4 regions of the Gordonia sp. p3-SID1431 genome follow, and region 2 is predicted to be linked to each of the others. Evidence: predicted binding sites of a transcription regulator. Region 2 holds the regulator's gene; each other region holds the start of a gene.
The links. The regulator LexA, encoded in region 2, represses DNA repair genes until DNA is damaged. The targets are predictions, from matches to a motif close to CGAACANNTGTTCG.
Positions count from the first base shown of each region.

Region 1: M4D77_RS10030 (HNH endonuclease signature motif containing protein) is a predicted target of LexA. The motif match lies at 1,777-1,790, and genes of this name have one in related genera.
Region 3: M4D77_RS18635 (HNH endonuclease signature motif containing protein) is a predicted target of LexA. The motif match lies at 3,116-3,129, and genes of this name have one in related genera.
Region 4: ruvC (crossover junction endodeoxyribonuclease RuvC) is a predicted target of LexA. The motif match lies at 1,498-1,511, and genes of this name have one in related genera.

Region 1 is NZ_JAMBDT010000030.1:26,722-31,680, reverse strand. It holds gene betT (choline BCCT transporter BetT) at 1-53, opposite strand, end outside; gene M4D77_RS10030 (HNH endonuclease signature motif containing protein) at 127-1,749, opposite strand; gene M4D77_RS10025 (ATP-dependent Clp protease ATP-binding subunit) at 2,382-4,922, shown strand.
Region 2 is NZ_JAMBDT010000021.1:48,151-53,109, forward strand. It holds gene M4D77_RS07795 (1-phosphofructokinase family hexose kinase) at 1-722, opposite strand, end outside; gene M4D77_RS07800 (DeoR/GlpR family DNA-binding transcription regulator) at 719-1,489, opposite strand; gene M4D77_RS07805 (phosphoenolpyruvate--protein phosphotransferase) at 1,639-3,348, shown strand; gene lexA (transcriptional repressor LexA) at 3,326-4,030, opposite strand; gene M4D77_RS07815 (LysM peptidoglycan-binding domain-containing protein) at 4,256-4,795, shown strand; gene nrdR (transcriptional regulator NrdR) at 4,895-4,959, shown strand, end outside.
Region 3 is NZ_JAMBDT010000088.1:2,797-7,755, forward strand. It holds gene M4D77_RS18620 (iron ABC transporter permease) at 1-1,028, shown strand, start outside; gene M4D77_RS18625 (ABC transporter ATP-binding protein) at 1,052-1,858, shown strand; gene M4D77_RS18630 (ABC transporter substrate-binding protein) at 1,912-2,949, shown strand; gene M4D77_RS18635 (HNH endonuclease signature motif containing protein) at 3,155-4,906, shown strand.
Region 4 is NZ_JAMBDT010000043.1:1,305-6,263, forward strand. It holds gene ruvB (Holliday junction branch migration DNA helicase RuvB) at 1-310, opposite strand, end outside; gene ruvA (Holliday junction branch migration protein RuvA) at 311-904, opposite strand; gene ruvC (crossover junction endodeoxyribonuclease RuvC) at 901-1,470, opposite strand; gene M4D77_RS12645 (YebC/PmpR family DNA-binding transcriptional regulator) at 1,573-2,328, opposite strand; gene pdxT (pyridoxal 5'-phosphate synthase glutaminase subunit PdxT) at 2,485-3,105, opposite strand; gene M4D77_RS12655 (acyl-CoA thioesterase II) at 3,102-3,956, opposite strand; gene M4D77_RS12660 (LuxR C-terminal-related transcriptional regulator) at 4,020-4,511, opposite strand; gene M4D77_RS12665 (FHA domain-containing protein) at 4,682-4,959, opposite strand, start outside.

The DNA of each region.
Region 1 (4,959 bases), on a different contig from region 2:
GTCTTGGTCTCGGCATGGACCGACGTGGACGGTCGAGCGGCGTCATCACTCATGGACCACGACGCTAGTCCGATCGCCGTTGGGGCGGACCGTCTGGACGGATCCGTGTGAGTTGTTCTACCCGGTTCAGTGGGTGGCGAGTAGCTCCATGAGGTGTGCTTCGACGAGGGAGGGGCGGACCTGTCGTCGGCCGGGTCGGGGTGGTCGGACGTCGATGACGTGGCTGACTGTCGCCCATGAGCGGCGTGCGTCGTCGTGGGTGTGGCCGTCTGGGCGTGGTTGATCGCCGGGCCGGGTTGGTGGTCCGTGGATGTCGTTGCGCACGGTGTTGAGGTGGTGTGCGAACCGCCTGGGTATGTCGGGTCGGCGGTTGAGGCGTTCGGGGTTGGGTGGTGCGCCGGGTTCGGCGTTCAACCGCCACGTGCAGCGGCCTTCGTCGGGCCCGGACCGGACGACGCGGGTGGTGTATTGGCCGGGCTGGTTGCCGACCATGCGGTTGTGGCGTGGGCAGGCGGGGGCGAGGTCGTCGATGTCGGTGAGTCCGCCCTTGGCCCAGTCTTTCTGTGCGTGATGCATGTCGACGTGGGTGGCGGGTTGGTCGCATCCTGGTGCCGAGCACACTTCGCCATCGGGGCGGGCGAAGGAGACGAGGCGTTGTTCGCGGGTGGCCAAGCGTTTACCCCGCCCGAAGTGCAGCGGGACGGTGGTGGCGTCTTTGAAGATCGCCAACCACGGCTGGACGTCACCGGCCATCGCGATCAGGTCCCGGACGGGCAGCAGGGTGCCGGTGGCGGTGGTCGCGAGTCCGGCTTCGCGGATGAGGTCGGAGAGGTCGGCCTTGATGATCAGTTGCACGGGTAGCCCGCGGTGCGAGGTGCCGAGTGTGCCGTCGGCGAAACCGGCGGCCAGGGCGGCGTCGAGGGCGTCGTGATTCGTTTGGGCGAGAGTGCGTCCGTCGCGGTCGGCGGCGGCGGTCAGGGCGTCGGGGTCGGCGGTGCCGGCCGGTCCGCTGGGTGAGGCGGGGTCGTCGGGGTTGTTGAGTCCGGGTTTGCCCCAGACCGCGAACATCATCGTCAGCCGGGCGGCGAGTGCGGGGGTCAGGGTGCCCGATACTTTGGCTGTCCCGTCGGCGCGTTGTCGGCCGATCCACAGGCCGCGGCGTCGTTTCTGATCCGAATCGTCGGCGAGGGTGCCGTCGGGGTCGAGATGGGCCAGTAGCCGGGCACCGAGCTGGGTGATCTCGGCGGGGGTGTGGGCTTCGGCGATCTCGGCCATCTGACGTTCGGCGGCGACCTTGATGTCGTGGTCGATGGTGCCGGGGATGCGGTCGAGGACGTCCAAGGCGGCCTGCACGTGCGCGGAGCCGACAGCTCCCACAGCGAACGCCTCGGCCAGCGTGGGGTGTTCGGGCTCCAGAATGTCGCCGCCCAGGCTGGTCCGGTGGGAGGTGGCATCCATCTGCTTGCGGCGCCGCACCGGGTTGGACACCCGCAGCCGGTGGGTCATGAACTGCATGAGTGTCCTGCAGCCTGCCTTGCGGGGGAGGTCGCGGGCCTCGACCTGATCGATCTGCCGGTCACCGGCCACGGTCAGCCGGGCGATCGCTTTCTCGGTGTCGGCCGCCAGATCGGCCAACTCGGTATCGGTGCACGGCGCCAGGTCCACGGTCTGTAGTTCGTCGAGGATGCGGTGGAGGTCGGCCACCAGCTCGACGGCACGTGGTTGCGCCGTGGTGGTTTCGTCAGACATGGTCACCTCCCCCGAGAACCGTTGCTGCGAATGTACGTTCGAGTGTACACGGCCATCGGTCGCCGTCAATACCAAAAATGTTGTCGTGCAACAGAACTGAGCGCCTACATCTTGTCGGTGTCGTGTGATAGGCGTCCGCCGCGTGTCGTGGCCGTGCTCGCCGTGTACCGGGCCGTACCCGGATGCGCCCTGCTGCTCGTTGGTGTGCGACGGTCGCAGTCAAGCGAGGGCCAGATCTACCGAGGCCCGGCAGCGGCCCGGGTGGTCCCCACTCGCCTCCTGTGGTCTCGTCGGCCGGCGGTTTCCGCGATACCCGGCTGCTGTCGGGCACAACGCGGGCGCCGCGTCGCGGGTCCCAGCGCCCGGTGGGGGCGCATCCCGGGCCGTCGGCGGCCCGTTCGCTCTCGGCGTAGACGGCGGGGAACACAGCCCCGGCCTGCGCAGTTGTACTGGGCACATCCCCGCCGCAACGGGGGATCCATGCACTCTGCGCAGGCGTTAACTGCAGGTGCACCCCAGACGACCTCTAGAGTGGAAGCAGGCTGGTCGTCGTCTATCCGCACCGGTTGTCCTCTGGGACCTCCGAGGTGGTCTCCGCGGCGGCCGGGGCGCTAGCAATGTGAGGGAGAACAATGTTCGAACGGTTCACCGACCGCGCGCGTCGGGTTGTGGTTCTGGCCCAAGAAGAAGCGCGCATGCTCAACCACAACTACATCGGTACCGAGCACATCCTCCTCGGCCTCATCCACGAGGGCGAGGGCGTGGCGGCCAAGGCGCTCGAGTCGCTCGGGATCTCGCTCGAAGGGGTTCGCAGCCAGGTCGAGGAGATCATCGGCCAGGGCCAGCAGGCGCCGTCGGGACACATCCCGTTCACCCCGCGTGCCAAGAAGGTGCTGGAGCTCTCGCTGCGCGAGGCCCTGCAACTCGGCCACAACTACATCGGTACCGAGCACATCCTGCTCGGCCTGATCCGCGAGGGCGAGGGCGTCGCTGCCCAGGTGCTGGTGAAGCTCGGCGCCGACCTCAACCGGGTCCGCCAGCAGGTCATCCAGCTCCTCAGCGGATACCAGGGCAAGGAGCCGCAGGAGGCGGGCACCGGCGGTCGTAGCAGCGAGTCCGGCACCCCGTCGACCTCGCTGGTCCTCGACCAGTTCGGTCGTAACCTGACCGCCGCGGCCTCCGAGGGCAAGCTCGACCCGGTCATCGGCCGGGAGAAGGAAATCGAGCGCGTCATGCAGGTGCTCAGCCGCCGCACCAAGAACAACCCGGTGCTGATCGGTGAGCCCGGCGTCGGCAAGACCGCCGTCGTCGAGGGCCTGGCGCAGGCCATCGTGAACGGCAAGGTCCCCGAGACCCTCAAGGACAAGCAGCTCTACACCCTCGACCTCGGTTCGCTGGTTGCGGGCAGCCGCTACCGCGGTGACTTCGAGGAACGCCTCAAGAAGGTGCTCAAGGAGATCAACACCCGCGGCGACATCATCCTGTTCATCGACGAGCTGCACACGCTCGTCGGCGCAGGTGCCGCCGAGGGTGCCATCGACGCCGCCAGCATCCTCAAGCCGAAGCTGGCCCGCGGCGAGTTGCAGACCATCGGCGCGACGACCCTCGACGAGTACCGCAAGTACATCGAGAAGGACGCCGCACTCGAGCGCCGCTTCCAGCCCGTGCAGGTGGGCGAGCCGTCTGTCGAGCACACCATCGAGATCCTCAAGGGCCTGCGCGACCGGTACGAGTCGCACCACCGCGTCTCGATCACCGACGGTGCGCTGGTCGCCGCCGCCACGCTGGCCGACCGCTACATCAACGACCGGTTCCTGCCGGACAAGGCGATCGACCTCATCGACGAGGCCGGCGCGCGCATGCGCATCCGCCGGATGACCGCGCCGCCAGACCTGCGTGAGTTCGACGACCGCATCGCCGATGCGCGCAAGGAGAAGGAAAGCGCGATCGACGCGCAGGACTTCGAGAAGGCCGCCAGCCTCCGCGACAAGGAGAAGCAGCTGGTCGCCGAGCGCGCCGAGCGCGAGAAGCAGTGGCGCAGCGGTGACATGGACGTCGTGGCCGAGGTCGACGACGAGCAGATCGCCGAGGTCCTCGGCAACTGGACCGGCATCCCGGTGTTCAAGCTCACCGAGGAGGAGACCACGCGTCTGCTCCGCATGGAGGAGGAGCTGCACAAGCGGATCATCGGGCAGGAGGACGCCGTCAAGGCGGTCTCGAAGGCGATCCGTCGTACCCGTGCCGGCCTGAAGGATCCGAAGCGGCCGTCGGGCTCGTTCATCTTCGCCGGTCCGTCCGGTGTCGGTAAGACCGAGCTCTCGAAGGCGCTGGCGAACTTCCTGTTCGGCGAGGACGACGCCCTCATCCAGATCGACATGGGCGAGTTCCACGACCGCTTCACCGCGTCGCGTCTGTTCGGTGCCCCTCCCGGGTACGTCGGCTACGAAGAGGGCGGGCAGCTCACCGAGAAGGTGCGCCGGAAGCCGTTCTCGGTGGTGCTGTTCGACGAGATCGAGAAGGCCCACTCGGAGATCTACAACACCCTGCTGCAGGTCCTCGAAGACGGTCGTCTGACCGACGGTCAGGGCCGCACGGTCGACTTCAAGAACACCGTGCTGATCTTCACCTCGAACCTCGGTACCTCGGACATCTCCAAGGCCGTGGGCATGGGCTTCTCGTCGAGCGACGGAACCCAGTCGAACTACGAGCGGATGAAGCAGAAGGTCAACGACGAGCTCAAGAAGCACTTCCGCCCCGAGTTCCTCAACCGCATCGACGACATCGTCGTGTTCCACCAGCTCACGCGGGAAGAGATCATCCAGATGGTCGATCTCATGCTGACCCGCGTGGAGGGTGCATTGAAGAACAAGGACATGGCTCTCGAGGTCACCGACCGCGCGAAGGCCCTGCTGGCCAAGCGTGGCTTCGATCCGGTGCTGGGTGCGCGTCCGCTGCGTCGCACCATCCAGCGCGAGATCGAGGACCAGCTCTCGGAGAAGATCCTGTTCGGCGACATCGCTCCCGGACAGATCGTCCTGGTCGACGTCGAGAACTGGGACGGCGAGGGCGACGGCGACGACGCCCGGTTCGTCTTCACCGGCTCGGAGAAGCCGCGCATGGTTCCCGACGCACCGGTCGAGCTCACCAAGGCCGGCGAGGCCGACGCGAGCTGATAGCCGATCCGCGTGATCTGATCTGACACGATCGACG
Region 2 (4,959 bases):
CCGGACGCGGTGACCAACACGGCCCCGACGGCGCCGAGGGTGGCGAGGACGTTGCCCCCGATCTGCTCGGCGATGGTCGCAGCGGCGTCGATGACCGGTCCGAGATCGTTGCGCGCGAGCGCTTCTCGGAGCTGTCCGGGGTCGGCGCCGGTCAGTTCGGCGAGCTCGTCCTCGTTGGGCTTGATCAGGTCGACGCGACCGGTGACGCTGGCACGGAGGGGTGCGCCCGAGGTGTCCACCGCGACCCGGCAGCCGGCGAGGACGAGGTCGTCGGCGATCGAGCGGTACCAGTCGTCGGGGACGCCGGGAGGCAGCGAACCGCAGAGGGTGACCCACTGCGCGGAGCCGGCGTGCTCACGGATCAGCCCGACGAGCGCCTCGCGATCCGCGCCCGTCAAGGTGACGCCCGGTGCGTTGATCTTGGTGGTCGTCCCGTCGGATTCGGCGATGGTGATGTTGGACCGGACCTCGCCGTCGACCGGCACGGCGTCGTAGGGGAGTGCGAGGTCGTCGAGTGCGGCCCGCAGCGGGTCGCCCGGTCGCGCCGGGAGCAGTGCGCGGGTGGCCAGGCCGGCGGCCGCGACGACCCGGGCCACGTTGACGCCCTTGCCGCCCGGCTCGGTGCGGACCACGCCGGCGCGCTGCACCTCGCCGCGGGCGAGCGGTGCGCCGAGTTCGAGGGTGCGGTCGAGGCTCGGGTTGGCGGTGACGGTGACGATCATGCGATCACGACCTCGACGCCGCGCGCGGACAGGGCCGCCGAATAGGCCGGGTCGATCCCGGAGTCGGTGATGAGGACGTCGACGTCGTCGAGTCCGGCGAAGGAGGTGAGGTCCTCCCGGTCCATCTTCGAGCTGTCGGCGAGGACCACGACGCGTTGTGCGGCCGCGACCATCGCCGCCTTGACTGCGGCCTCGTCGGGGTCGGGTGTCGACAACCCGTGGGCCTCGCTCAGCCCGTTCGTCCCGATGAAAGCGGTGGTCACGCGCAGTCGGCGAAGCGCGTCCACGGTCTCGACGCCCACGGTCGCCTGGGTGAGACCGCGTACGCGTCCGCCGAGGGCGTGCAGACCGTCGGGATGGGTGCCCGCGAGCAGGCCGGCGATGGGCAGGCTGTTGGTGAACAGGGTGAGCCTCCGATCGGGTGCGGTCGCCTCGGCCGCACGGTAGGTGGTGGTGCCGGCGTCGAAGAGCACCGAACCGCCGTCGGGCGGCAGGAACCGGATGGCCGCGCGGCCGATCGCGGTCTTCTGCTCGATCTGGCTCGACTCCCGTTCGTCGATCCCGAGCTCGCCGAGGGTGCGCATGATCTCGGCGCGTACGGCGCCGCCGTGGACCCGCTGGAGATGTCCGGCGCGTTCCAGTACCGCGAGATCGCGTCGGACGGTCTCGCTGGTGACGTCGAATTTCTCGGCGAGCGCGGCCACGGATGCCCGCCCCGCGAGGCGCACCTCGTCGACGATCGCCTGTTGTCTCTCCTCGGCGTACACACGGCTCCGATCTCCGGTTTCGACCACCCCGCTTGTTGAGGCGTGTGGGATTGGATGTTGTAGTAATTGTGTTTACGCCTGTTTGTGTTGACAAGTCAAGCACTTTTTGTAACGGTGGTCACATCGATAGTCGAGTGAGAGGCAAGACGATGGCGCAGATCCTGACGGGAACCCCGGTGGTCGGCGGGTTGGCCCACGGTCCCGCGCTGTGGCCGGGCGAGCGACCCGACCACTCGCCGGAGAAGCTCGGCGTCGGTGTGGAGATCGCCGAGGAACGGCGCGCCGACGAGGTCACGCGCTTCGCCACCGCGGCCGGCGCCGTCGCCGCGCGGCTGCGCACGCGCGCGTCGCAGAACACCGGGGTGACGGCCGAGGTGCTCGCCGCGACGGCGGGCCTGGCCGAGGACCGCGGCTGGATCGGTGCCGCGACCGCGCTCATCGGCAAGGGCGCCCCCGCCGAGGCCGCTGCCGTCGCGGCCACTGAACAGTTCGCGGCGGTGTTCACCAAGCTCGGCGGACTGATGGCCGAGCGGGTCACCGATCTCAACGACGTGCGCGACCGGGTCCTCGCCGAACTGCTCGGCCTACCCGAACCCGGTGTGCCCACTCCGGAGGTGCCGTCGGTCCTGCTCGCCGACGACCTCGCGCCCGCCGACACCGCGGGCCTCGACCCCACGAGCACCATCGCCCTCGTCACCCGGCTCGGCGGACCGACCAGCCACACCGCGATCATCGCGCGCCAGCTGGGGATCCCGTGCGTGGTGGCGGTGGCCGACCTGGATGAGATCGAGCCCGGCACAACCATTCTCGTCGACGGCAGCACCGGGCGGATCGAGGTGGAGCCCGATGTCGAGGCGGCCCGGGCTCGCGTCGACGAGGATCGGCGTCATGCCGCACTCGTCGCCGGCTGGACCGGTCCGGGGCAGACCGCCGACGGGGTGGCCGTGGCGGTGCTCGCCAACGTCGCCGACGGGTCGTCGGCACGCGCCGCGGCCGGGTACCCCGTCGAGGGCGTCGGGCTCTTCCGCACCGAACTCGCGTTCCTCGAGCGTGCCGACGAACCGTCGGTGGACGAGCAGGCCGCGATCTACCGGGAGGTGCTCGATGCGTTCGACGGGCAGAAGGTGGTCATCCGCACCCTCGACGCCGGGTCCGACAAACCGCTCCGGTTCGTGACCCATCCCGATGAATCGAACCCAGCGCTCGGCGTGCGGGGCGATCGGATCGCGCTGGCGCACCCCGAGATCCGCGCGCATCAGCTCGACGCGATCGCGCAGGCCGCGTCGGGGTCGGCCGTCGCGCCGTGGGTCATGGCGCCGATGATCGCCTCGCCGGCGGAGGCGCGCACCTTCGCCGCCGAGGTCCGCGGCCGTGGTCTGGTCGCCGGGGTGATGATCGAGGTGCCCGCGGCGGCGATCCTGGCCGAAGCCGTCCTCGCCGAGGTGGACTTCGTGTCCATCGGCACCAACGATCTGACCCAGTACACGATGGCGGCCGACCGGATGTCGGCCGATCTCGCCGGACTGACCGACCCGTGGCAACCGGCCGTGTTGAGCCTCATCGCGGGTGTCGCGGAAGCGGGCGCACGTCAGGGAAAGCCGGTCGGGGTGTGCGGCGAGGCCGCCGCCGATCCGAACCTCGCCTGCGTGCTCGTCGGTCTCGGGGTCACCTCGCTGTCCAGCGCGCCTGCTGCTGCCGCGGCCGTGGGGGCCCGGCTCGGCGAGGTGTCCGCACCGGACTGCCGGGCCGCCGCCGAGGCCGCCCTGGCCACCTCGGATCCCGCCGCGGCGCGCGCGGCTGCCGCGGCGGTGCTCGACGGTTCGGTCGGTGGAGAGGTCAGACTCGCCGCATCACGGTGACGACCTTGCCGAGGATGACGGCGTCGTTGCCCGGGATCGGATCGAACAGTTCGTTGTGCGGCATGAGCCAGACGTTGGGGCCCTGACGCTTGAAGGTCTTCACGGTGGCCTCGCCGTCGATCATGGCCGCGACGATGTCGCCGTTGTCGGCGACGTTCTGCTGACGGACCACGACCCAGTCGCCGTCGCAGATCGCGGCATCGATCATCGACTCGCCGACGACGCGCAACAGGAAGAGCGATCCCTCGCCGACCAGCTCACGGGGCAGCGGGAAGACGTCCTCGACGGCCTCCTCGGCCAGGATCGGACCGCCGGCCGCGATACGGCCGAGCACCGGCACGAAGGTCGGCTCGGGCAGCTGACCGGCCGACGGGGTGTCCGGCGACGGTGTGTCACTCGGGGCGATGTTGACCGCACGGGGACGGTTCGCGTCGCGCTTGAGCAGCCCCTTGCGTTCCAGCGTCCGCAACTGATGGGCCACCGACGACGTCGAGGCCAGGCCGACCTCGTCGCCGATCTCCCGGATGCTCGGCGGATAACCGCGCTCGCGCACCGAGCGGCGGATCACCTCCAGGACCCCGGCCTGTCGCGGGGTGAGTGAGGCCTCGGCGGCGGCGGCGTCGAACGGGGCCTCGTCGTCGGCGCCCCGCGCTCGGCCGCGCCTATCGCCGGTGTCACTCATGTTCGGTTCCTCTCGTCTTCGGAACGTGCTGGTAGATGGCTTGCGCCGGGTCCGAGCCTAGCGGAGTGCGACCGGCACCTCAAACATTTGTTCGATGTGTCGCGAGACTTTGTCGGGATGTCGTGCTACAAATTCGAACATCAGTGCATCGAACATCTGATCGATGTTCGAACACCGACTGCCACACCCCGCACGATCCCAGACACTCGAACACCGGAGGGCACCATGCGCACCGCCACTCTCGTCGCTCCCGTCCGCACCGACCGTCCCGATGCCGTCCGGGCGCGCACCGACCGCGCCGATCGCGTCCGGACCCGCGCCCCGCTGTCCGACGGCGGCCGCCCGGTAGACAACCGGCCGGCCGGCACCCGACCGCGGGGTGCGTCGCCGGTGACCCCGCGGGTGGGCGGCACCCACTGTGGCTCTCCGGTCGGGGTGCGCGGGCGTGGCCCGGTCGGACCCGACGCGGCGGTGTTCCGTCGCCGCCGCCGCACCGCGGTCGCGCTCCTCGCCGGCGTCGGGCTGGCGTTCGTCGTGTGGGTGTTCGGTGTCGTGGGCCAGAACTACTCGGACTCGCTGACCCCGTCCGCCGTGAGTGCCGAGGTCGTCCACGTGCGCTCGGGGGACTCGCTCAGCTCGATCGCCGGCCGGGTGGCACCCGAGATGCCGCGCGAGGTCGTGATCGACGAGATCGTCGCGATGAACGATCTCGGCTCGAGCGCGCTGCAGGTGGGCCAGCCCCTGCTCACCCCCCGGTACCGCTGAGGCCGGGCGGTATCCTCGATGTCACAGGGGCCGGCCGACAAGCGGCGGGGCGCACGCTTCGGGTGCGTTCCAGCGTCCCGCGACCTGCGTGAGGACACGATGCGCTGCCCCTTCTGCAAGAACGACGACACCAAGGTCATCGACTCGCGTGTCGCAGATGAAGG
Region 3 (4,959 bases), on a different contig from region 2:
GGCGACTCCCGGCGACGCCGCTAGCCGCAGTACTGTTCGTCCTCACCCTTCTCAGCATCGCCCTGGCCACCGCTTTCGGCGCGGAGACCATCCCCGTCCGCGACGTGTGGCACACCGTCGTCGGCCGAATGACCGGGGCCGAGCTCGACTCCGCGCACGCCGTCATCATCTGGGATCTCCGGTTGCCCCGGTCCGTGCTGGCCGCGCTGGTCGGAGCCGGGCTGGCGCTGGCCGGCGCACTCATGCAGGCCCTGGTCCGCAACCCGCTGGCCGAGCCGTATCTGCTGGGTGTGTCCGCCGGCGCGGCGGTCGGGGCCACCGCGGTGATGACCCTCGGCGTGCTCGCGGGACTGGGAGTCTGGGCGCTGTCCGGCGGGGCGCTACTCGGCGCGCTGGCCGCCACCGTCACGGTGTACCTGGTGGCCCGCGCCCAGGGCGGGCTGACCGCGCTGCGACTCATCCTGTCCGGGGTGGTGTTGTCCTCGGCGTTCATGGCGTTGTCGTCGCTGCTGGTGTTCACCGCCGCCGACCCGCACGCCGCCGACAACGTGATGTTCTGGATGCTCGGCAGCGTCGCGGGCGCCACCTGGGCGAAAGTGCAGATCGCCGGGGCGGTCGTGCTGGTCACCGTCGTGGCCATGCTCGCCATCCACTCCTGGCTCGATGCCTACGCGGCCGGCACCGACACCGCGACGTCGCTGGGCGTGCCGGTACGCGCGATGCGCAACGCGCTGTTCGGTGTCCAGGGTCTCCTGGTCGGCGTGCTCGTCGCGGTGGCGGGCGGCATCGGCTTCGTCGGTCTGATCGTCCCGCACGCGGCGCGGCTCCTGGTCGGCGCCACCCACCGCGCGATGTTGCCGGTGGCGGTCTGCGGCGGTGCGCTCTTCCTGGTGTGGGTCGACGTGATCTCGCGGGTGGCGGCCGCACCGCGCGAGATGCCGCTGGGCATCGTGACCGGACTGATCGGGGCACCGATCTTCCTGTTCCTCATGGGACGACGCCAGTACGTGTTCGGGGGAGGCTCGTGACCGACCCCGCCCGCGCATCGTCGATGTCGTTGCGCGCGAACGCGCTTGCGTGCCGTCGAGGTGGCCGCGTCGTACTGCGGGATGTCGATCTCGCGGTCCCCGCCGGCACCCGACTGGCCATCGTCGGGCCCAACGGTTCCGGCAAGACCACCCTGCTGCGCACGCTGTGCGGTCTCGAACGCCCGGCCGCCGGCACCGTCGAGGTGAACGGAGACGACCTCCACCGCATCCCCTCGCGACGCCGCGCCATGTCGATGGCGGTGGTCGGCCAGGAGGAACAGCCCTCCGCGGAGCTGACGGTCGCCGAGGCGGTCGGCCTCGGCCGGACCCCGTACCGGTCGGCCTGGTCCACCGGGAGTTCCGACGACAAGACGGTGGTCGATCGCGCGTTGATCCAGGTCGGGCTCGACGGCTGGGGCACCCGCTCGTGCACCCAGCTGTCCGGCGGCGAACGGCACCGCGTCGTCCTCGCCCGCGCGCTCGCTCAGCAGACCCCGATCCTGGTGCTCGACGAACCCACCAATCACCTGGACGCCGCCTGGCGACTACGACTGATGGAGATCCTCGACGAGCTCGACGCCACCGTGGTCGCGGCGATGCACGACCTCGACCTGGTGTTGCGTCACTTCGACTCCGTCGCAGTGGTTTCCGACGGTGGTGTCATCGTGCACGGACCACCCGTCGAGGTGCTGACGCCGGCTCTGCTGGCCGACGTCTTCGAGGTGTCCGGCACCGTCGTCGACCATCCATCGACGGGCCTGCCCCATCTGCTCCTGAACACTCCCACCACCACACCCGCCCCCAGCGCTCTGACGAAAGACATCCCGTGAGAGGACATCCTTTGACCATACGTACGTCCCGAGTCCACCCGACCGTCGCCATCGTGGCGGCGACACTGATCCTGGGAACTGCCACCGCCTGCGGTGCCGACAGCACCGCAGCGTCGGAAAGCACTGTCACCATATCGAATTGCGGAGCCGACGTCGCCTTCCCGCAACCCCTCGACCGGTTGTTCGTCAACGACGGCGGCATGATTGCGATCGCACTCGCCGCCGGTGCCCGTGACAACATGGTGGCGGTCAGCGCGCTCGCCCGGGACAAGGACATCCTGCGGCTGGAGTACGGACCCCAGGTCGACACCCTGAACGAGGTCGCGACCGAACGTCCCACCCTCGAGAACATCGTCGCGGCGAAACCCCAAGTGCTGTATGCCGGATACAACTACGGCATGAGCGAATCGCGCGGGATCACACCCGAGATCCTCGCCGGACACGGCATCGACGTGTACCAGTTGTCCGAGGCGTGCCGGCAGACCGAGGGCGAGGCGCAGCGCGGCACCATGGACCCGTGGGTCGCGCTCGACACCGATCTGCGCAACATCGGCACCCTCACCGGCAATCCCGAGCAGGGCGCCGCCGCGGCCGACGAGGTGGCCGACCGCCTCGAGAAGCTGCGCGCCGCACGACAACCCACCGCGAAACCGACGGTCTTCGTCTTCGACAGCGTATCGGACACCATCTTCTCCTCCGGGTCCTTCGGCGGCCCGCAGGGCATCATCGACGCCGCGGGCGCGCGCAACGCGACCGAGGACATCGAGGACACCTGGACCGCCGTGAGCTGGGAACGCCTCACCACCGCGGACCCCGACGTCATCGTGTTCGTCGACTATCCCGGCCAGTCGGTCGACGAGAAGATCGCCGCCCTGCGTTCTAATCCGGCGAGCCGGAACCTGAAGGCCGTGCGCGAGAACCGCTTCGTGAACCTGCCGTACGCGATGTGGGTGTCGAGCCCACTCAACATCGACGCCGCCGAGATCATGCGCGGCGTTCTCGAGAACCACGGCCTCGCACCGGAATCCGGTATCACCCCGTCCCTGGATGTCGCGCAATTGGACCTCGGGGGCAACAACTGGCTGGAGTGAGTCGCGGGACGCCCCGTTGAACACGTGGGGCCGCGGCGATCGTCATGCCGCCGCCCCACGGAGAAGTCGGTGGACCCCTACCACGAGGCACCGACAAGTTACCGGCTCCGAATAGCGTTGCACAACATCAGTTTTGGCTTGCAATGCGCTCGCACCGGTGTACACTCGAACGTACATTCGCGGCAACGGTTCTCGGGGGGTGACCATGTCTGACGAACAAGCGTCGCGGCGACCGCGTGCCCTCGAGTTGGTGGCCGACCTGCACCGCATCCTCGGTGAGTTGCAGACCGTGGACCTGTCGCCGTGTACCGATGCCGAACTCGCTGAAGTGGCCGCGGAGACCGAGCGCGCCATCGCGCGTCTGACCGTCGCCGGTGACCGGCAGATCGATCAGGCCGTCGCTCGCGACCTGCCCCGCAAGGCCGGCTGCCGCACCCTCATGCAGTACATGACGCACCGGCTGCGGGTGTCGAACCCGATGCGCCGCCGTAAGCAGATGGACGCCACCGCCCACCGGACCAGCCTCGGTGGCGAGGTCCTCCCACCCGAGTACCCCTGCCTTGCGGAAGCTTTCGCACAGGGCGCGGTCGGCACCGCGCACGTGCAGGCCACCCTCGATGTCCTCGACCGCATCCCGGTCGCCGTCGACCACGACATCAAGGTCGCCGCCGAGCGACAGATGGCCGAGATCGCCGAAGCCCACACCCCCGCCGAGATCACCCAGCTCGGTGCGCGGCTGCTGGCCCACCTCGACCCCGACGGCACACTGGCCGACGATTCGGAACGCAAGAGGCGCCGCGGCCTGTGGATCGGTCGGCAACGCGCTGACGGGACCGCAAAGATCTCGGGCACGCTGACTCCCGAACTCGCCGCCCGGTTGTCGATGATGTTCGCCGTGTGGGGCAAACCTGGACTGAACAACTCCGACGACCCGCAGTCGCCACGCGGGCCGGCCGGCACCGCCGACCCCGACGCCCTGACCGCCGCAGCCGACCGCGACGGTCGCACTCTCGCCCAAACGAATCACGACGCCCTCGACGCCGCCCTGGCCGCAGGCTTCGCCGACGGAACACTGGGAACCTCGCACCGAGGCCTGCCCGTGCAACTGATCGTCAAAGCCGACCTCGGGGACCTGATCCGAGAAGCCGGACTCGCCACCACCGCCACCGGCACCCTGCTGCCCATCCGGGACTTGATCGCGATGGCCGGTGACGTCCAACCATGGTTGGCGATCTTCAAAGACGCCACCACCGTCCCCCTGCACTTCGGACGGGGCAAACGACTGGCCACCCGCGAACAACGTCTCGTCTCCTTCGCCCGCCCCGACGGGGAAGTGTGCTCGGCACCCGGGTGTGATCAGCCCGCCACCCACATCGAGCTTCATCACGCCGAACGAGACTGGGCCAAGGGCGGACTCACCGACATCGATGACCTCGCCCCCGCCTGCCCCCGTCACAACCGGATGGTCGGCGACCAACCCGGCCAATACACGACCCGCATCGAACGGTCCGGACACGACGAAGGCCGCTGCCTGTGGCGGTTGAACGTCGAACCCGGCGCCCCGCCCAACCCCGAACGCCTCAACCGCCGACCCGACATACCCCGGCGGTTCGCCCAACACCTGAACACCGTGCGCAACGAGATCCACGGGCCACCACCCCGAGGGTTTCGCAGGCTCGATCGCCGGACCCTTCGTGACGCGCCCTCCGCAAGCTCCGGGCGCTCCTCAGGGAGCAGGGCTGACGCGCCCTCCGCAAGCTCCGGGCGCTCCTCAGGGAGCAGGGGGCCCGGCGATCAGTCACGCCCCGATGCCGTCGGCTACGGCGTCCGCGGGCGGCGCCTCGAACTCGCCTACCGAGAACTGGTCCATCCGCGAACACCGCCGGAGCACCTCACCACCCCACCGCTGACCCCGGTCGAAGCAGAACTCGCACGCATACTCACCGACCACGCGTGATTGCACACAACACGAGGGGCCCGGCATCGGAATGCCGGGCCCCTCGTGGGTGT
Region 4 (4,959 bases), on a different contig from region 2:
CCGCGAGGTCGCCGGCGCGCTCGAGTGCCGGACCAGAGGTCACCCGGATGGCGGCGCCCATCTCCGAAGCGATGATCATGGCCAGCGACGTCTTGCCGAGCCCGGGCGGTCCCGACAGCAGGATGTGGTCGGGGGTGCCACCGCGGCCCTTGGCCCCGTGCAGGACCAGTTCGAGCTGTTCGCAGACCCGCGGCTGGCCGATGAAATCAGCGAGTGACCGGGGACGGAGACCGGCGTCGAGGTCGCGGTCGGAGCGCACCGGCATCGCGCTCACGTCCCGGTCGTCGACGTCGTCCGGATCGCCGCCCATCTACGACGCCTTGCCGAGCAGTGACAGCGAGGAACGCAGCGCGGTGGACGCATCGGCGTCGGGATTCTCGGCGAGTACCGCCGTGACCGCCTTCTCCGCCGGACCGGCGGTGAACCCGAGCCCGACGAGCGCCTCGGCGACCTGCTCGCGAATACCGCCGACGGCGGTCACACCGGTCGACGCCTCGCCCGTGGGCCGGTCCACCTTGTCCCGCAGTTCGACGCACAGCCGTTCGGCCACGCGTTTGCCGATGCCGGGTACCGAGGTCAGTGACTTGGTGTCCGATTCGGCGAGCGCGCGTCGCAACGCATCCGGTTCGAGAACCGCGAGGGTCGCCATCGCGAGTCGCGGGCCGACGCCGGTGACCGTCTGCAGCAGCGCGAACAGCGCACGGGCGTCGGGTTCGGTGAAGCCGTAGAGCGTCATCGAGTCCTCGCGGACGATCATCGAGGTCAGCAGCGTCGCCTCGTCGCCGCGGCGCAGCCGGGACAGCGTCGCGGGCGTCGCCAGCACGCGGTAACCCACTCCCCCGCAATCGATCACGGCGTGGTCGAGCGCGATCTCGAGCACCGGTCCGCGGACTGACGCGATCATGCGCGACTCCCTTCTCGTGCCTGGGCCACCCGCGCGCGGTGCCGCGCCGCGGCCGCGTCGGCCTGCTTCTGTGCGGCTGCCATCCGCTCCATCATGGGTCCGCGCCAGCAGTGACAGATCGCCAGCGCGAGCGCATCTGCGGCGTCGGCGGGACGCGGCTTGGTCTGCATGCCGAGAATCCGGGTGACCATCGCGGTGACCTGAGACTTGTCGGCTCGTCCGCTGCCGGTCACCGCTGCCTTCACCTCCGACGGGGTGTGGAAGCGCACCGGTACGTCGCGCTGGGACGCCGCGAGCGCGATGACGCCGCCGGCCTGCGCGGTCCCCATGGCCGTGGACACCTGGTTCTGCGCGAAGACCCGCTCGATGGCCACCACGTCGGGCTGGTGCACATCGAGCCAGTGACACGCGGAGGTGTAGATCGCGAGCAACCGCTCGGCGAGTTCCATGTCACTCGGGGTGCGCACGACGTCCACGTCGAGGGCGGTCACCGTCCGCCCCCGACCCGACTCGACCAGCGCGATACCGCACCGGGTCAGACCCGGATCGACGCCCATGACGCGCACTCGTACCCTCCCAGGCATCGTGATCTGCGAACAGTTGTTCGAGATCTTATCGGGGAGAGCGGACAAGTCCGGTGATCAACACACCGGGCGGGCGGCGGGGTGTCAGTCGTTCTCGAGTTCGGCGAGGACCTCGTCGCTGATGTCGACGTTGCTGTAGACGTTCTGGACGTCGTCGGAGTCCTCGAGGGCGTCGATCAGCTTGAACACCTTGCGGGCGCCGTCGGCGTCCACCGCGACCTCGACCGACGCCCGGAAGCTGGCCTCGGCGGAGTCGTAGTCGATCCCGGCTTCCTGCAGCGCGCTGCGGACGGCGATGAGATCGCTTGGCTCGCTGACGATCTCGAAGGACTCGCCGAGATCGGTGACCTCTTCGGCGCCCGCGTCGAGCACGGCCATCAGGACGTCGTCCTCGGTCTGTCCGTTCTTCTCCAGCGTCACCACGCCCTTGCGGGTGAACAGGTAGGAGACCGAACCCGGGTCGGCCATGTTGCCACCGTTGCGCGTCATCGCGGTCCGGACCTCGCCGGCCGCACGGTTGCGGTTGTCGGTGAGGCATTCGATGAGCACGGCGACGCCGTTGGGCCCGTAGCCCTCGTACATGATGGTCTGCCAGTCCGCGCCGCCGGCCTCTTCACCACCGCCGCGCTTACGTGCGCGTTCGATGTTGTCGTTGGGGACCGAGGACTTCTTCGCCTTCTGGATCGCGTCGAACAGCGTGGGGTTACCCGCCGGGTCACCGCCGCCGGTCCGCGCCGCCACCTCGATGTTCTTGATGAGCTTGGCGAACATCTTGCCGCGCTTGGCGTCGATGGCCGCCTTCTTGTGCTTGGTGGTGGCCCATTTGGAGTGGCCGCTCATGTCCGTCGATTCCTTTCCCGGCGCCGGCACGTGCGGCGGGCCGTGGCCCGCATCCGGCGCACTCCTACCTGTATCCGGTCGCCCTGTTGGTGGTGCGCCCTGTTGGGTTGTTCCCGGCGTGCCGGGCTCGTGGTCTACCGCTGGTTCGGCACGATCTTACCGACGCACCATCTGCACGAAGTATTCATGTACGCGCCGGTCGCCGGTCACCTCCGGGTGGAACGACGTCGCGAGCACGTTCCCCTGACGCACCGCGACGATCCGCCCGGCCGCCGGGCCGTCGGGAACACGCGCCAGGACCTCGACCTCCGGGGCGACGGACTCGACCCACGGCGCCCGGATGAACACCGCGCGCATCGGCGCGGCGCCCTCGGCGTCGGTGATCCCGGTGAACTCCAGGTCGGTCTCGAAACTCTCCACCTGACGCCCGAATGCGTTGCGCCGCACCGTGACATCGAGGGCGTCCAGATGCCGTGCATCGGGCCGGGTGTCGAGGATGGTGGAGGCGAGCATGATCATGCCCGCGCACGACCCGTACGCCGGGAGGCCGTCGGACAGCTTGTCCACCAGCGGGTCGAACAGGTCGAAGATGCCGAGCAGTTTGCTCATCGTCGTCGATTCACCGCCGGGGATGACGATTCCGTCGATCTCGTCGAGTTCGGCCGGGCGTCGCACCGCCACGGCGTCGGCACCGGCCGCCTCCAGCGCGAAGACGTGCTCGCGCACATCGCCCTGCAGTGCCAGAACCCCGATGCGCGGCCGGTTGCCCTCGCTCACCGATTGGTCCGGGCGTGCTGGTCGTCGGGCATCACGCGGCCGGTGCGCGCCAGCCCCTCCTGGGTGACCGCCGCGACCAGGCGGCCCTGTCGATCGAAGATCCGTCCCTGGGTCAGCGCGCGACCACCGCCCGCCGACGGCGACGTCTGGTCGTAGAGGAGCCAGTCGTCGGCCCGGAAGGGGCGCATGAACCACATCGCGTGGTCGAGGGAGGCGACCTGCGGGTTGGACTCCGGATGGGGCACCCGCGAGGAGCCGAGCAAGGTCATGTCGCTCATGTAGGCGAGCGTGCCGACATGGAAGACGGTGTCGTCGGGCAGACGATGGCGGTAGCGGAACCAGACTCGTTGCTGCGCAGCGAAATACGACGAGGTGACCATCATCTCCGGGGGCACGATGCGCAGATCGAAGTTGCGCCACTCCTTGAACACCGCGCGCTCTTCCTCGGCCAGCTCGTCGAGGCGGTCGGTGAGCTCGTCCGGTTGCGGCGCCGGCGGCATCCGGTCCTGGTGCTCGTAGCCCTGGTCGGTCCGTACATGGAACGACGCAGACATGGTGAAGATCGCCTCACCGTTCTGGATGCCGGTCACCCGCCGGGTGACGAACGACCGTCCGTCGCGGATGCGGTCGACGAGAAACACCGCCGGACGATCCGGGTCACCGGGACGCAGGAAGTAACCGTGGAGGGAATGGACGTCGAACTCGTCGGACACCGTGCGGGTCGCCGACATCAGGGCCTGACCGGCGACCTGGCCGCCGAAGGTGCGCTGAAGGTGACTCGGGAACGCACCGCCGCGGTAGATGTCGGTCTCGATCTGTTCGACCTGGAGTATGTCCTCGATGGCTGCCACGCAGACCAGTATCGCGCACGGCGCCGGTGGGCACTCCCCTGCCCGCCGAAGCGCGGCCGGCGATCAGAGTTCGTCGAGGGTCATGATCCCGTCCTGGATGGCCCTGGCGACCAGCGATGCCTTCGTCGGGGCCGGACGGCCGATCTCGGCGTACTTGGCCCGGATCCGGGTGAGGTGGGTGTTCACCGTACCGAGCGAGATGTAGAGCTCCTGGGCCACAGCAGGTTTGGAGTCGACGAGCATCCAGGTGCGCAGGACCTCGACCTCGCGCGAGGTGAGATTCGGCTTGGCGCGGTCGGCCGTGGCCTCCGCGACCTCGGGGACCTCGGCGAGCGCGGGAACGGCGACCGCACGGTGCAGGTGGGGGTGTCCCGGACGATGGCCCAGGCCGAGCGGCTGACCCGCGCGCGGTGTCTGGATCTGGTGGCCGGGCAACGGCATCCGGCGAGCCGCCAGACGCGCCAGGGCTTCCTTCCGGCGGGCGATGGCCTCCGCGTCACGACGAGCGCTGACCGAGCGCAGGTGCTGGGGGGCCTGATGGGCGATCGCAGTCATGTGTGCTTCCTCTTCACTCATTCAACCGGTGGTCTTCCGGGTTCTCCCGGCGATGAGATGAAGATTATGGGCTGCGGCCCGGGTGGTCGATGGGGAGAACTCCCCTACCCGTGGGGAGAACTACCCACGGTGAAACCGCAGGTCAGCGGCGTGCAGACGCGGCGGCTGACTCAGTCGGCCGCGTTTCGGGCCGCCTCGGCGTCGATGAGGGGGAGATCTTCTCGCGTGACGATGCGTGACGACACCGCGTACTCCACCAGTTTGGTCCGGCGGTTGCTCGCGAGTTTCCCGCCCCCGCCGCGCATTCCGCTCACCCCGAGTTGATCGAGCTTGTCACAGACGTTGTCGAGCTTGCGATTGAACTTGGTCAGCGGCCAGCCCAGCCGGCGCGCCGCCTGCGCCGACGACGGGATGGCACTCGAGCCGGTCCCCTCACGCCGCAGGATCT